Regions from separate parts of the Fulverythrobacter fulvus genome, predicted to be linked through region 1. Evidence: predicted binding sites of a transcription regulator. Region 1 holds the regulator's gene; the other holds the start of a gene.
What was found. Region 1 encodes LexA, which represses DNA repair genes until DNA is damaged. Its sites were predicted from a motif close to GTTCCNCNCTTGTTCT; they were not measured.

Region 1 (8,328 bases):
CCTTGGCTTGCAGTGGCATTTTCCGCGGGAATCGGGGCCTGGTTCGTGCTTGGCACCGCCGCGGAATGGCTATTTGCGATGCTGGCGGGGTTCATGGGCGGCATGGCGGCACTGGCCCTGTGGCGCACGGATGACCGGCGCGCCCATTTGCGGATGGCAATATTCGCCATGGGACTCGCATTCTCGCTCGGAGTCGCGGTCGTCTGGGCGAAGTCTTCATTGGTCGGGACGGAGCCGATTGCGCGGCCGGTTGCGGGAGAATTCGACGCCCGCGTGCTCGAACGGATCGAGCAGCCCGCCGAAGGCCGGGTGAGGCTGGTGCTCGCCACGCGCGAGCCGGGAACCGGGCGGGCAATCAAGGTGCGGGTCAATCTCCCGCTGGAAAAGGACGTTACCGGATTGGGGGAGGGCGCCCGGGTCAGGATCAGAGCCCGGCTCATGCCGCCCGCGCCGCCCCTACTGCCGGGCAGTTACGATTTCGCCCGCGCCGCCTGGTTTGACGGGCTGGCGGGGACAGGCAGTGCCCTGTCCTCGCCCGAACTGGTGGAGCCTGCCGCCCGGTCCGGCGGCCTTGGCGCCTTGCAGCGCAGTCTTGCGGATCATGTCCGTTCCCGGCTCGACGGTTCTCCCGGTACCATTGCCGCGGCGCTGGCGAGCGGCGACCGGGGTGCCATCGCGGTCGCGGACGAGGTGGCGATGCGCGATGCCGGGCTCTCCCACCTCCTATCGATCAGCGGGCTGCATGTCAGTGCGGTGATCGCGGCGGCCTATTTCATCGCAATCAGGCTGCTGGCTTTGTGGCCATGGCTGGCGCTGCGCGTACGCCTGCCCGTGGCAGCGGCGGCCATCGCGGCACTGGCGGGGATCGGCTACACCCTGCTGACCGGGGCCGAGGTTCCCACAGTGCGCAGTTGCGTCGGTACGGTGCTGGTATTGCTGGCGCTGGCCCTGGGGCGCGAGCCGCTCTCCTTGCGGCTCATCGCGGTGGCGGCCGCATTCGTGCTGCTGCTCTGGCCGGAAGCGCTGGTGGGGCCGAGCTTCCAGATGAGCTTTGCGGCAGTGATCGCGATCGTCGCGCTGCACGGTGCCGGTCCGGTGCGGGCCTTCCTCGCCCCGCGCGATGAAGGCTGGCCGGTGCTGGCGCTTCGCCGGGGGACGATGCTGCTGCTTACCGGGCTGGTGATCGAATTCGCCCTGATGCCGGTCGTGCTGTTCCATTTCCATCGCGCCGGGCTTTACGGGGCCTTTGCCAATGTCGTCGCGATCCCGCTGACGACTTTCGTTTCCATGCCGCTGATCGCGCTGGGGCTGGCGCTCGACACTGTCGGGCTGGGCGGCCCGGCATGGTGGCTGGCGGGTAAATCGCTCGAGCTTCTGCTGGCGCTGGCCCATTTCACCGCCGATCAGCCGGGCGCAGTGAAGTTGATGCCGCAAATGGGCAAGGGCGCCTTCGCCCTGTTTGTCACAGGCGGGCTCTGGCTCGGGTTGTGGCGCGGGCGAGTGCGGCTCTTTGCGGCAGTGCCGCTGGGACTTGCCTGTTTCCTGCTGGCGATCACGCCGGTGCCGGATGTCCTGATTTCGCGCGACGGGCGGGAAGTCGGCATTTCGGGTGAAGGCGAGCGGCTGCTGGTCCTGCGGGAATCGCGCAGCAGCTTTGCCCGCGAGACTCTTCAGGAAATGGCCGGGACCGAAGGCGAGGTCCAGATATTGACCCAGTGGCACGGAGCCCGCTGCAGCGCGGATTTCTGCGTTGCGACCCTAAACCGGGGTGGGCGCGAGTGGCACTTGCTGCTGGCGCTGAGCAAGGAGCGGATCGACGAGCGTCAACTTGCCGCGGCCTGCGATCTGGCCGACATCGTCGTGGCGGACCGCTATCTGCCGCGATCCTGCCATCCGCGTTGGATCAAGGCGGATCACCGCTCCCTCGACGAGACCGGTGGCCTCGCGATCTATCTCGGCAGGCATGAAGTGAAGACTGTGGCCGAGGGGCAAGGCAATCATGGCTGGTGGAGAAGCAGACAAGCGCGCCGCGACACAGGGCCGGGCGCGCTTGCCACATCGTCTCGATGAATTGCCTCAGTGATACTGGCGCAGCAGGCCCGCCAGCTTGCCCTGCACGATCACTTCATGCGGTTCGTAATATTGCGGATCGTAGGCGGCATTGGCCGGATCGAGGCGAATGCGGCCACCTTCGCGGCGCAGATATTTGAGCGTCGCTTCCTCGTTCCGCACCAGCGCCACCACGATTTCGCCATCGCGGGCATGGTCGGTACGCTTCACCAGCGCGAAGTCGCCATCGAGAATGCCGGCCTCGATCATCGAATCGCCGGACACTTCCAGCGCATAATGATCGCCCGCGCCGAGCAGTGCAGCGGGAACCGGCAATGTGCGGTCGCTTTCCAGCGCCTCGATCGGAACGCCTGCGGCGATCTTGCCGTGAAGCGGAATCTCGATCACGTCATTGGCGGCAAAGGCCGGAGCGCGCGGCGGCGTCGCGATGCGGCTCACCGCATCATTGGCCGGAGCGGCGGGCTTGCTGCCCTTGGCGTTCACATCTTCGGGGTTCTTGAGCACTTCCAGCGCGCGGGCCCGATTGGGCAGGCGGCGGATGAAGCCGCGTTCTTCCAGCGCGGAAATCAGGCGGTGCACTCCGGACTTGGACTTGAGGTCCAGCGCTTCCTTCATTTCCTCGAAACTCGGGGAAATGCCCGATTCTTCCAGACGGGTCTGGATGAACAACAGAAGCTCATGTTGCTTGGCGGTGAGCATCGAAGCGGCCTCCTCAAATGTTCCATTTAGGGAACGAATGCGGAACAACTAGGCAACTTCTTCCTACAAGTCAAGCAACCCCGCCATTTCCGATCCAATAGGCCGGAACAACGCTTCCCTGCGTGGCTGGAGGGGCATTGGCAGGCCGTTCCAGCAGCAATTCGGCAGTGGCCATCGCACGCAGGGCACTCGAGTCCTTTTCGCTGACCGGCACTGCCTCGCCATCCACCAGCAAGGCCCGCACGAATTCCAGCCTTGCCCCGCCTGCCGGCATTTCCCCCGCAAGCCGAAGCGGGATCGGGGCGGGCTGGGGGCGGCGATCCCCGGAAAGGGCTCGCAGCATGGGCAGCAGGAAGAAATAGGCGGTAACGAAGCTGGAAACGGGATTGCCCGGCAGGCCCAGCACGGTCGTGCTGCCCTTGCGGGCCACGAGCAGCGGCTTGCCGGGCTTCATCGCCACGCGCCAGAAGTCGATTTGCGCACCCCATGCTTCGAGCGCCGGGCGGATGAGATCGTGATCGCCGACCGAGGCGCCGCCACTGGTGACGATCAACTCGGCATCGCCTGCCCGATCGAACGCCGCCGCCAGCGCGCCGAGATCGTCGGCAACCGGGCCGATGCGGCGGATTTCGGCGGCGAGCCCCTGTGTCATTGCCGCCAGCATCGCGCCATTGCTGGCGGGTATCTGGTGCGGTGCGCACTTGGCGGGATCGGCGGCCAGTTCGTCGCCGCTGTCGATAATGGCAAGGCGCGGACGGCGGTGGACGCCGAGTGCGCCATTGCCGGAGGAAAGCGCGAGCGCGACCTGTGCCGGGCCGATCCGCGTTCCTGCGGGGAGCAGTTCGTCACCGCCGCGGAAGTCGAAGCCCGCACGGCGAATATGGCGCGCGCGCGGCTCACCCTCGCCATTGAGGCTAAGCCTGTCGCCATCGCGCGCGGCGTTTTCCTGCAGCAGTACGGCATCCGCGCCTGCGGGCATCAGGGCGCCTGTGGAAATGCGGATCGCTTCGCCGGGGGCAATTGTTCCGGGGAAGGGGTGCCCGGCCGCGCTTTCGCCCACCACGCGCCAGGGCCCGGCTTCACCTTCGCGCAGGGCATAGCCATCCATCGCGGAAAGATCGGCGGCAGGCTGGGTTCGCCGGGCAATGAGCGGTGCGGCAAGGCAGCGGCCGAGCGCGGCCTCCACCGGCACATCCTCGGCCGGCAATGCATGGACACTTTCCAGCAGCCGGGCCTGAGCCTCTTTCAGGGGAAGGGGCGGCTTCATCTGCCTAGGCTTCCGGTGCCCGCCATTCGCCCGATTTGCCGCCGCTCTTGGCGAGCAGGCGCACGCCTTCGATCACCATGCCTTTGTCGAACGCCTTGGCCATGTCGTACACGGTCAGCAACGCGATGGAGGTGGCAGTCATGGCTTCCATCTCGATCCCGGTCTTCCCGGTGAGGCTGGCCGTGGCGGTGGCGCGCACGCCATCGTCCTCGAAAGTGAAGTCGACAGTCACGGCATCGAGCGAAAGCGGGTGGCACAGCGGGATCAGTTCGCCCGTCTTCTTGGCGGCCATGATCCCGGCAATGCGGGCCGCGGCGAGCACGTCACCCTTGGGAGCGTCGCCTTCGCGGATCGCATCCAGCGCTTCGGGCGACATGCGGATACGCCCGGTTGCGACTGCCTTGCGAGCCGTTTCCGCCTTGGCGCCGACGTCCACCATCCGGGCCGCGCCCGATTCGTCGAGATGAGTGAGCTTGGTCATCTGGCTACGCGCTTTTCCGCCGAAGTTGACAATGTTGACACTGTGCAGAGTGATCGCTTGCGGCCCTCTGCGACGAGCGGGAAAAGCGGCCGAAATCCCTGTGCGAATGTGCGTTCATTCCATCCCCATGCCAGAGTGAAGGCCTGTAGGACAGAGTGGGATGTTCAGGCGCCCAGCAGGGCCTTCGTCGCCGCAGTCACATCTGCCTGCCGCATCAGGCTTTCGCCCACCAGGAAACAGCGCACGCCGGCATTGGCAAGGCGCAGGATGTCGGCATGGCTGTTGATGCCGCTTTCGCCCACCAGCAAAGTGCCTTCCGGCGCCAGCGGGGCGAGGCGTTCCGTGGTGCCGAGATCGGTGACGAAGGTCTTGAGGTCGCGATTATTGACCCCGATGAGGCGGGACTTGAGCGCGGCGGCACGCTCCATCTCCGCCTCGTTGTGGACTTCCACCAGCACGTCCATGCCGCGTTCGATGGCGGCAGCCTCGATCTCGGCCATCTGTGCGTCTTCCAGCGCGGCAACGATGATCAGGATCGCATCGGCGCCGATGGCGCGGGCTTCGGCCACCTGCCACGGATCGACCATGAAATCCTTGCGCAGCACCGGCAGGGCGCAGGCGGCGCGCGCTTCGATCAGGAAATCCTCGTGCCCCTGGAAATAGGGCGCATCGGTCAGCACCGAGAGGCACGCTGCGCCGCCCGCTTCATAGGCGCGGGCATGGTCGGCGGGGTGGAAATCGGGGCGGATGAGGCCCTTGCTGGGGCTGGCCTTCTTGATCTCCGCGATCAGGCCGAAGCCGAGGGAAGCCTTGGCCTCCAGCGCCATGCGGAAGCCGCGCGGTGCGCTCTGCCCGGCGGCGCGCGCATCGAGATCGGCCAGCGAAGCGAGCGGCTTGCGCGCGGCAACTTCCTCGCGCTTGGTGGCGCAGATTTCGGCGAGTTTATCCATTGTTCCGGCCCCGAATTTTCACTTAGGCTTGTTCTTATTCAACCGCGTCGATCCAGCAATCCAGGATCGCCTTGGCGAGCCCCTTGTCGATTGCTTCGGCGGCTTCCTCCACGCCTTCGACCCAATCCTGCACTTCGCCCGCGACGATCAGTGCTGCGGCGGCATTGAGCAGCACGGCATCGCGATAGGGGCCGTGTTCGCCCAGCAGCAGCTTGCGCAATTCGGCGGCATTATGGACGGGATCGCCGCCCTTGATCGCGGCGAGCGGCGCGGCGGGAAGGCCAGCATCGGCGGGCTCGATCCGTTTCATCAGGATGCGGCCATCGCGCACTTCGGCGATTTCACTGCCCCCGGCCAGGCTGAGTTCGTCCAGCCCTTCATCGCCGGAAATGACCATCGAATGCTCTGTGCCCAGACGCAGCAGCGCCTCGGCATAGATCGGGACATAGGCTGGGCGGGCAATGCCGACGAGCTGGCGCTTCACATTGGCGGGATTGGCGAGCGGGCCCATCAGGTTGAAGATCGTGCGGCGGCCGATTGCCTTGCGGATCGGCATGATGCGGCCCATCGAGGGGTGGTGCTTGCCTGCGAAGAGGAAGCAGATGCCGATATCGGCCAGCGTCTCTTCCGCCGTGGCCATTGCCCGGTCGAGGTCGAGGCCCAGCGCTTCCAGCGTGTCGGCTGCGCCGGCCTTGCTGCTGGCTGCGCGGTTGCCATGCTTGGCCACCGGCACGCCGCAGGCGGCGACGACCAGCGAGACAGCGGTGGAGACATTGAGCGTGTGGTGCCCATCGCCCCCGGTGCCGCAGACGTCGATGGCGTTTTCCGGCGCGCGGATCGGGATCAGGCGGGCACGCATGGCGCGGGCCGCGCCGGCGATTTCGCTGGCGGTTTCTCCCCGGTCTGACAGGGCGATCAGGAAACTGGCAATGTCCTCGTCCGGCACTGCGCCATCAAGGATCGCGCCGAAGGCTTCTTCCGCTTCCGCTTCCTCCAGCGGAACGTCGACGACGTGGGGAAGGCCGGTCATGCCAGTGCGGTGGCGTTGATGCCGCAGATCTTGAGGAAATTGGCCAGCAGATCGTGGCCATGTTCCGTGGCGATGCTTTCCGGATGGAACTGCACGCCGTGGATCGGCAGTTCGCGGTGGCGGAAGCCCATCACGAATTCATCGTCGGCGGTGGCGTTCACCACCAGCTCGTCGGGAATGTCAGTGACGATCAGCGAGTGATAGCGCGTGGCGGTAAAGGGGCTGGGCAAGCCTTCGAACACGCCGGTATTGTCATGCCGCACGGGCGAGGTCTTGCCGTGCATCAGCCCGCCGCGCACCACCTTGCCGCCGAAATATTGGCCAATGGACTGGTGGCCTAGGCACACGCCCAGCAGCGGCTTCTTCGCTGCGGCACAGGCCGCCACAAGATCGAGACTGATGCCCGCCTCATTGGGCGTGCAGGGGCCGGGCGAGAGCAAGAAGCCCTGCGCGCCGGTGGCCAGCGCTTCCGCGGCGGTCAGCGCATCGTTGCGCACGACCTGCACTTCGGCCCCAAGTTCCATCACGTAATGGACAAGGTTCCAGGTGAAGCTGTCATAATTGTCGATAACGAGGATCATGGTGCCGCCTTTGCGCGTTTCTCGACCACGATCAAGGGGCCGATCGGAAAGGTATTGTCCAATCGCTTGCTTTCCGGGTCCCACAGCTGGGAAACCGTCCCGTCGAGGAACAGCGCGTTCCTGATCTTCAGCACGTCGCGATAATAGCGGGCGAGCTTGCCGAAGCTGATGGGCTGGTCCGAAATCACGAAGATCGCGCGGCCAGTGTCGTCCACGCCCACTGCATTGCGGATGCGCAGGGATGCGCCGTCGTCCTGGATGCCGGGGTGCAATTCTCCGTCCACCACCAGCATCGGGCCGGATTGCGTGCCGAAATCCGGGCGATTGGTGACGCTGGCGAAGAATTCCTCGGTGCTGCGCACGGCCCACTTGTCGCCGCGGCCGTAGAACACGCCATTGGGCAGCATATGGAAATTGCCCGGCCCAGCCTTGCGGCTGAGCGCATGGAGTTTCTCGCCCTTTTCGACATAATAGCCGATGGGCTGACCATCGTCGTCGAACATGCCCGCATTGAACGCGAAGACCACCGGAGGGGCTTCGGGGGAAAGATTGGCTGCAAAGGCCGCGAGGCTGCGCCAGGGCGGGCCGCCGCCAGCCTCGGTTTCCGGGGCGAGGGCAGTCCGGATTGAGTGCAGTTCCGGATCCGCGACGCAAACCGTCAGCGGCACTTCCTCGAAGCGGGTTTCCTGGCATCCGGGCGTCAGCTCGGGAGCAGCGTCACCGCTCCCCGGAATCGCGCCGCCGCAGGAGGAAAGCGCGAGCGCCGCCCCCAGAAGGATAGGGGCAACCAGCGCCCGCATTACTGCCCGAAGTCCGGCTCGCTTGCCACTCGTGCGGCTTCGCGGGCCGCCGCGATCAGCGCGCCTGCCTTGTGCCGGCATTCCGCCTGTTCATATTCGGGGTTGCTGTCGGCAACGATGCCGGCACCCGCCTGCACATGCATCACGCCGTCCTTCACCACGGCAGTGCGCAGCACGATGCAGCTGTCGATCGAACCGTCCGGCCCGAAATAGCCGACGCCGCCTGCATAGGGCCCGCGCGATTCGGGTTCCAGTTCGGCGATGATCTCGCAGGCGCGAATCTTGGGCGCGCCGGAGACGGTCCCCGCCGGGAAGCCCGCGAACAAGGCATCGAGCGCGTCATGGTCGGGCGAAAGCTTGCCCACCACATTGCTGACGATGTGCATCACATGGCTGTAGCGTTCGATGGTGAAGCTGGCCGTCACCTTCACGCTGCCCTTGCTCGCCACG
Region 2 (8,328 bases), 210 kb from region 1:
CAGACTGGCCTTCAAGCGAGCGGCGAGCTCGGTCCTGAAACCATGCGGCTCCAGACCCTGTCCCGTGTCAATGTAACCCGCGAGGAGCTGCGCTATGCGAGCACCTACGCCCCCGGCATGGTGGTCGATGTCGCACGGCGTCAGCGCAGCCAGGGCCTTGCAGCAGGCGAATACCGGGTGGTCGGAACCGATGTGGCACGCGAGCGGGTCACGCTGGAGAACGAGCGTGGCCGCCAGTTCGAGTTTCGTCCCGGTCAGATCCGGCCGCAAGGTGAGCAGGATCCGCTACGCCTGTCCGAAGTTCGCGCCCTCGATATTTATACCGGCGACAAGATCCGGTGGACCGAAACCGATCACAAGCGGGGCCTGATCAATGCCGACCAGGCCCGGATTGTCGCAGTCGACAAAGAGGCTGTGGTGGTTAAGACATCCTTGGGCGCAGAGCACAGACTCGAACGCGACGATCCAATGCTGCGACGTCTCGATCTCGCCTATGCGCTCAATGCCCATATGGCGCAGGGGCTGACCTCCGATCGCGGCATTGCGGTGATGGACAGCCGCGAGCGCAATCTGGCCAATCAGCAGACGTTCCTGGTGACAGTCACGCGGCTGCGCGATGGCCTCACGCTCTATGTCGACAATGCTGGCAACCTCGAGGCGGCGGTCGAGCGCAATGCCGGCATGAAGCGCTCGGCGCTGGAAACGGTCAATCTCCTCCACGATGCGGCATCCAAAGGTCAGGCCAAAGATCGTGTGGCTCCTGCACCGGAACGCAAGCCGCCAGAGCTTGACCGGTCGATCACCAAGCCATTTGAGATCGGCATCTAGCGTCCCGTTGTCCCCATGCGTCCGCACATGACCGGTTGACGTGAAGTTCTTTATTTGTTCTCATTGGCCCATGCCCCGAATCTCCGATGATATCCTCCTCACCCATCTCGAAGTCGCGCTGGCTGTTGCGCCGGAGCACACGCTCGTCCGGCTCAATGCCGATGATCCACGCGCCCAGCGCAGCGCCAGGGTCGATCTGGCTCGCCATTTGGTCGAACGCATGCGCGGCTTCACCATCGAAGGCGACAGCCATGGTGCCCCAGTCGAGCAATCGTGTCTGTTTCCGGGCGATCTGTCCCCGATCGGATGAACTGATTGGGCTTGTCGAGCGGGGTTACTGGAGTGGCCTGTCCGGGGCGTTGGAGCTCAGCTGGACAATCCGCTCGGCGATAGCCTGCCATGTCCGAATGCCTGCCTCATCGCCTGCAAGTGCGAGAGCCCCAATCTGTTCGGCGACGTGCAAAGGTGCCTTGTCCCCATAGGTCTGTAGGACATGGTTTGCGCAGGCCCAGAGCTCCCAGTCGCTCAGCATCAGCAGAGCGCGCTCACCACCCCGCCAACCGTCGCGTAGAGACCATAGGCGACGAAGGCTGCGGCAAGGAGGAATTCGAGCCGGAGTTTGAATGCAGTCGGACGAGGCTGTCCGGCTGGCCATATCTGGTAGCAGGCAAAGGCGTTGAACCCCGAACGCTCCCCGACCACTTCGACGCGAGCGCCGATGAATTTGCGTACCTGGCGGATGTTGTCGAGTTGCCAAGTCCCGCCATCATCGGTTCGCAGCACCGGTCCGTTGGCCGCCCATTCGACGACGCCGGCCAGATGCGTGGTGCTGGTCACCGGCAAGCCGGGCCTTTCCAGTAGCGATCCCAGCGCAGGACTGTGCCGGTCTTGATCATGGCGCATGACAGATCGGCACCTGACGGCAGACGGCACCAGGCAGCGGTCCTGTTTCCACCTGCGGACCCCTCGGAGCGGCATGTGAGCCGCGGACCTCTGACTACCACGTGTCCGGTCGCGATTGTTCCCTTCGAGCCGCCCATCAGCACTACCAGCGCATCGCGCGCCTCAAGCGCCGAGGCAGCGGGGCAGGGCTGATTGGTCCGGCAGGTGCCGTCCATCTCCCGGGCCGCGATGCCCGCGATCCTCAGGTGAGGGCCTTCCGCACACCAGACTGGACCATCACCATCCCAGACATGAGTGGGCGTGCAGGTAAATGTCTGCCCGGAAGCGACGATCGAAGCGGCAAGCAGGGCAAGCATCAGAAGGCCACCTTAGAGCGCCCGTCCGAACCAGAGAACCCGTCCGACGATATTGAGGGTGCGTTTCTCGAGGCCGCGCCAGCTTGGATAAGCCGGGTTGTCGCTCAGGACCGACGCGCGTTTGCCCTGTGGTTCGAGGGCAATCCGCTTTACGCTCAGCATGTCGTCCATCCGCAGGACATAGATCCCGTCTCTCAGCCGCGACTGGCCATCCCCGAGATCGACCATAACCTCGTCGCCATCGTGGAGGGTGGGCTCCATGGAGTCCCCATGGACCGCGATAATCGAGAGGCTCGATGCCTTGCTCGCGGTCAGTCGACGCAGCCACTTCTCGTCGAAGCCGAACTGCGCGGATTTGGCTTCCATTTCGGCCAGAGCGCCGTGGCCGGCTGATGCCTCGACATTGAGCAAAGGCACATGGACGAGCTCGACCACCGGGCCTGAGCGGCGGGCAGGGGCTCCAAGAACCTTCTCATCGACCCCGAAAAATCGCGCCAGAACCGAGCGATCCTGCTCGTCCAGCTGCCTCGGACTGCCGCGCCGAATATACTGCTGGATGTAAGCGGCATTGCGCCCCAACAGGCGCGAAACCGAGGAGTAATTCACCCCTCGTTGCTGGATTAGTTCGTCCAGGGCTCTCCGTGCGTCGTCCATGACTGCCAGTCCTATCGCGGGCACCTAGGAAAATCGATCCTAGACTCTAGGAAGCCTTCCTAGTAAGAACATAACAAGAACGCAAGCCTTAAACGAGTCGATGGCGATGGAGCTACTAGAGCAGATCGAGGCATATCTGGCGCAAACACGGACGTCGCCGAGCACCTTCGGTCGCTTGGTTGCCGGGGACCCAAGGCTTGTTGCTGACCTTAGGTCAGGCAGGCGCCCGAGAGAGAAGACGAGAGTGCGCATAACTTGCTACCTGAGGCAGGGCTCTCACGGCTGAGGCGGGCTACGCGCGCTCGTAGGACACATTGGCCGGTCAACGAGCCTACTCGGCGTGGGAAATCAATCAGATCTCCAAGGTAGGTGGTTGCGGGCTTCCTGCCCCAAGGCTACTTCGAGGGGTAGGGGCACTCGACGATATCAGATCGCGATTCAAGCACTCCCAATTGGATCAAAATAGTAATGTCAAAGCTTACCCTTGAAAAATTGGAACGTCATCTATTCGCAGCTGCAGACATATTGCGCGGGAAGATGGATGCCTCTGAATTCAAGGAGTATATTTTTGGGCTCCTGTTCCTCAAGCGTTGTTCTGATGTGTTTGAGCAGCAGCGAGATAAAATTCTCAAGGAACAGCGAGCCCAAGGGCGGTCTGAAGCGGAGGCACTGCAGCGGGCAGACCATCCATCATCATACGAGAAGTCGTTCTTTGTTCCGCCCGTAGCCAGATGGACAAGGCTGCTGGATGACGTCCATTCAAATGTCGCCAACGAGTTGAATAAGGCTCTGGCTGGCTTGGAAAACGCGAACCATCAGGCGCTGTCGGGCGTCTTGGGTCACATCAATTTTGCCCGCAAGATCGGCGAATCCGAAATTCCCGACGAGAAATTGCGGCGGCTCATCAGCCACTTCAACAAGTACCGGCTTCTGGATGAGGATTTCGAATTTCCGGACCTGCTCGGCGCTGCCTACGAGTATCTGATCAGCGAGTTTGCGGACTCCGCCGGCAAAAAGGCCGGAGAGTTCTACACGCCAAGAGGGGTCGTGCAGCTCATGGTGCGGATCCTCGATCCGCAGGGTGGCACGTCGCTCTACGATCCAACCTGTGGCAGCGGCGGCATGCTGAACCAGGGGAACGAGCACGCCCTCCAGCACGGAGGACCGCGGCTGCGCCTTTATGGGCAGGAAGATAACGGGGCTGTCTGGGCGATCTGCCGGATGAACCTGCTGCTGCACGGCGTTCCCGACGCCGACATCCGGAATGGCGACACGCTGCTGGAACCGAAGCACCTTGACGACGGTCGCCTGATGCGCTTCGACCGGGTGATCGCCAACCCGCCATTCAGCCAGAATTACACTAAGCGCGGCATCCAGTTCGGCGACCGGTTCCGCTTCGGCTGGTGCCCGACGACGGGCAAAAAGGCCGACCTCATGTTCGCGCAGCACATGCTGGCGAGCCTCAAGCAGAACGGCAAGATGGCGGTCGTGATGCCCCACGGCGTGCTGTTCCGTGGTGGCGAAGAGAAGAAGATCAGGATAGCGCTACTCAAGGATGATTGCATCGAGGCGGTCATCGGCCTGCCCCAAAATCTCTTCTATGGCACCGGTATCCCGGCTTGTGTCCTGGTGATGCGCCATCCGGGCGGCAAACCCGAAGCGCGCAAGGGCAAGGTGCTCTTCATCAACGCCGACCGCGAATATCGCGAAGGCCGTGCGCAGAACTTCATCGATCCGGAGCACATCGAAAAGATCATCAGCGCTTATAATGCCTTCGCCGATGTGCCCGGCTTTGCGGCTGTAGTCGACAACAAGGCCATTATCGAGGACGAAGCCGGAAACCTGAACATCCGTCGATACGCCGACAGTAGCCCACCGCCGGAGCCGCACGATGTCCGCGCGCACCTTCATGGCGGTTTGCCGAAGCGCGAGATCGAAGCCATCCGCCCGCAGGCAATGGCGCAGGGCTTCGACGTTGGCGTGCCGTTCTGCGACCGCGATTCCGACTACGCCGATTTCGCCCCCGCCGTGGCAAAGCGGGCGGACATCCGTGCCTTGGTGGAAACCGACGCTGGCGTCGCCGCCCGGGCCGGAGAGATGCTGGGCGCTTTCGATGCCTGGTGGGCTTCGGCGCAGTCCGGGCTGGCAGACCTGCCAACCACCAAGCGCCTCATGCCGCTGCGCCGGGAGCTGCTCGACAGTTTCGAGCCGGCGATGCTGCCGGTCGGCTGCGTCGATCGCTATGCGCTTATGGGCGCCATCGCGGGCTGGTGGGACGAAATCCGCTACGAACTCCGTGTTATCGTCGAGAACGGTTTTGCCGAGCTTGTCGACGGCTGGGTCGAAACGCTGCGTTCCGCGCTCGAAGACGAAGAGGCCGACGACGACGAGGACAGCGACGTCAAGAAGACAGTGAAGGTGACGCTTGAGGAGCTGCTCGCCCATCCCTTCGTGCGGCACCGGATGGCCGACTATGTGACCCAACTATCCGCAGCGCAAGCCGAGGTGGAGCGCATCAAGGCCGAAAAGGACGCTTGGGAAAGCGGTGACGGTGTCGAAGGCGCCGAGGACTGGATGGATGGCGCGGAGGACGGCACCGCGCTGCCCAAGTTGTTGGAGAAGCGCCGCAAGGACCTGCGCGCCGAGATGGGCGAGGATGACAAGCGCCGCAAGGAGCTGGTGAAGACCACACCTGCTGGAAAGCCGTCCAAGGGCTCAATCGACTGGATGCGGGCGCAGGGAATGAACGTGCGGGAGGCTGAGGCCGAACTTGCCGACCTCAATCGCCGTCTCGCGCCGCTTGTCGACGAAGCGGAGACCATCGATGCGATGCTCGCCCCCTATGAAGCGATCAAGGAGGAGCTGAAGGCGGCGCGCGCCACGCTGCGGCGGCTGAAAGCGGCCTTTGTCGAGCGGCTGACAGCAGCGCGGGCCGAACTCGATGACGGTGATTGCCGCGAACTGGTGCTCGCCATCGACCGCGAGCGGCTTTTCGATCGGCTCGAGCGTGCCCGTGCGCGTCGTGTCGGGACCTTGGTCTCCAGTCTCGAGCGTCTCTGGGATAAGTATCGGGTCAGCCTAAAGCACATCGAGGGGCGAAGGACCGACGCGACGACGCGGCTGGACCAATACCTGAAGGAACTCAGGTATGCTTGAAAATCTCACCACGACATCGCTCAGCCAATACTGCGATGCTAACGTCCAGAGCCTTGGGCGAGAGACGCCGAGTGATTTTCAGTTTCGATACATCGACTTAAGCAGCGTCAACCAAGGCAGCATCGACTGGCAGAAGGCGAGAGTGCTTACTTTTGCCGGCAGCCCCAGCCGTGCGCGAAGAGTTGTAAAGCCGGGTGACGTGCTGTTTTCGACCGTCCGACCAAGCTTAATGGGTCATGGGATGGTTCGTGCCACGGCCGACCTCCCAGTGATTGCATCCACGGGCTTTGCCGTGCTCTCTCCAAAGGATGGCGTTGACGGACGCTTTCTGTTCCACGCGCTGTTTCTTGATGAATTTAAGCGGCAGGTCACCCAGTTTGAAGTCGGTTCGAACTATCCCGCGATTAACGAGTCAGACCTGCTTCGAGTGAAGTTGGCGGCACTGGACGGACCGTCCCAGCTCTTCATCGCTGATGTCCTCGATGCGCTCGACGACGCGATCATCGAGACCGATGCGCTGATCGAGAAACTGCGGACAATTCGCGTCGGCCTGATCGACGAGTTGCTCGCGCGCGGCGTCTCGGATGACGGCTCACCCCGCGTTTCATCTGCGCTGATCGAGACAGATGTTGGCCCGCGTCCACCAGCTTGGAAAATCGAGAACCTCGGACGCTTCGTCATCAGCGCGGAGTATGGCACTAACCTGTCGTTGGGCGATATCATTGGCGGCATTCCTGTTCTGCGGATGAACAACATCCAGGACGGTGAGTTTGACCTGTCCGACCTGAAATATGCACCGGCGCATGCGGTTGAGCGGTTCCGGGTGCAGCGCAACGATGTGCTGTTCAACCGCACCAACAGCTGGGAGCATGTCGGCAAGGCCGCCATCTGGCGGCACGACGAACCTGGCCCTGCTTTCGCCTCCTATCTTGTGCGGCTTCACTGTGGTGACGAATTGCTGCCCGAGTTCTTGCACCTCTGGCTGAACTGGGCTCCAGTCCAGCGCGCGATCCGGCAGTTCGCGACGCCGGGTGTCCAGCAGGTCAACATCAATCCAACAAACCTTCGGCGGGCCTTGATTGCCGTTCCGGATACCTTGGACGAACAACGCGCCATCATCGAACGCGTGAGCGGTGTTTCTGCTGCGATCGAGGATCACCGCCGCGAGCGCGCCAAGCTCGCGGCACTTCGCGAAGGGTTGCGCGATGATCTCCTCAGTGGCCGCAAGCTCGTCGCTGCCATTCTGGAGGCGGCCGAGTGAGCCAGATCGACCGCCTGGATGAGCTGAACGTGGTCGAGCGCCCGCTACTGCGCCAGCTGGGCGCGATGGGCTGGCGGCATTTCGAGGGCGCAGACGAAGACCCGGCCAGTGGCCGCAAGGACTATCACCTGCTTGGCCGCACCGATTTTCAGCAGACATTGTTGCGCGACCGGCTTGAGGCGGCGCTGCGACGCCTGAACCGCAGCGACGATGGGTCCGAATGGCTGGACGATCGCCGCATCGAACAGGCGATCTCGCAGCTCGAACGCCCGACGGCGAGGGACTTCATCGCGATCAACGAGGAACTGCACGACAAGATCGTGCGCGGCGTCAATGTCTCTGGCCCCGATGGAGAGCACGAACGCCGCGTGCGCTTCATCGGCTTCGAGCCGGACGACGAGAACGAGTTCGTCGCCGTGAACCAGTTCCGTGTTGACCCGCCCGGCGCAAGCGGCGACCGGGGCTTCATCGTGCCGGACATCGTGCTGTTCGTGAACGGCCTGCCGCTGGTGGTGATCGAGGCCAAGAGCCCTGCCGTCACCGACCCCATCGCCACCGCTATCGACCAGATGCGTCGTTACGCCAATCGCCGCGTTCCCGAGAAGAATGAGGGGGCAGAGCGCCTGTTCTGGACGAACCAGCTTCTGGTCTCCACAGACTATTACGACGCGCGCGTCGGCTCCGTCACGGCCAGGCCCGACGATTTCTTGCCGTGGCGGTCGGTCAAGCCGATCGGCATCGAGCATACGCGCGCCGCCATTGACGAGGTCTGCCGCGAGATCGGCAAGGCGCCCGGCACTGAGTTGGTGCAGCAGGAGGTGCTCGCCGCAGGTCTTTTGCGGCCGGCGTATCTGCTCGATGCGATACGATCGTTCACCGTGTTCATGACGACGGACGATGGCGTTCGGATCAAGGTCGTGCCACGCTATCAGCAGTTCCGGTCGGTCCACATCGCGCTCAATCGGCTGCGCGAGGGCAAGACGCGCCGTCAGGACGGCATGACGGATCGCCGGGGCGGCATCATCTGGCACACCCAGGGGTCGGGCAAGAGCCTGACCATGGTGTTCCTTGTCAAGAAACTGCGGACACTTCCGGAGCTTCGGCGGTTCAAGGTGGTCGTGGTCACGGACCGGACCGATCTCGAGGACCAGCTGTCGAAGACGGCGAAGC

Region 2: the regulator LexA is predicted to act here: its motif matches at 2,812-2,827, upstream of WFP36_RS01975 (S24 family peptidase).

Annotation. Positions count from the first base shown of each region.
Region 1 covers NZ_JBANRM010000001.1:219,650-227,977, forward strand. Annotated here, with positions in the region: gene WFP36_RS01035 (ComEC/Rec2 family competence protein) at 1-2,070, shown strand, start outside; gene lexA (transcriptional repressor LexA) at 2,077-2,769, opposite strand; gene WFP36_RS01045 (molybdopterin molybdotransferase MoeA) at 2,840-4,036, opposite strand; gene moaC (cyclic pyranopterin monophosphate synthase MoaC) at 4,041-4,517, opposite strand; gene trpC (indole-3-glycerol phosphate synthase TrpC) at 4,682-5,467, opposite strand; gene trpD (anthranilate phosphoribosyltransferase) at 5,502-6,497, opposite strand; gene WFP36_RS01065 (anthranilate synthase component II) at 6,494-7,078, opposite strand; gene WFP36_RS01070 (phosphodiester glycosidase family protein) at 7,075-7,878, opposite strand; gene trpE (anthranilate synthase component I) at 7,878-8,328, opposite strand, start outside.
Region 2 covers NZ_JBANRM010000001.1:425,802-434,129, reverse strand. Annotated here, with positions in the region: gene mobF (MobF family relaxase) at 1-828, shown strand, start outside; gene WFP36_RS01995 (hypothetical protein) at 899-1,138, shown strand; gene WFP36_RS01990 (DUF6961 family protein) at 1,163-1,360, opposite strand; gene WFP36_RS01985 (DUF5818 domain-containing protein) at 1,360-1,665, opposite strand; gene WFP36_RS01980 (thermonuclease family protein) at 1,662-2,087, opposite strand; gene WFP36_RS01975 (S24 family peptidase) at 2,100-2,741, opposite strand; gene WFP36_RS01970 (N-6 DNA methylase) at 3,210-5,897, shown strand; gene WFP36_RS01965 (restriction endonuclease subunit S) at 5,890-7,158, shown strand; gene WFP36_RS01960 (type I restriction endonuclease) at 7,155-8,328, shown strand, end outside.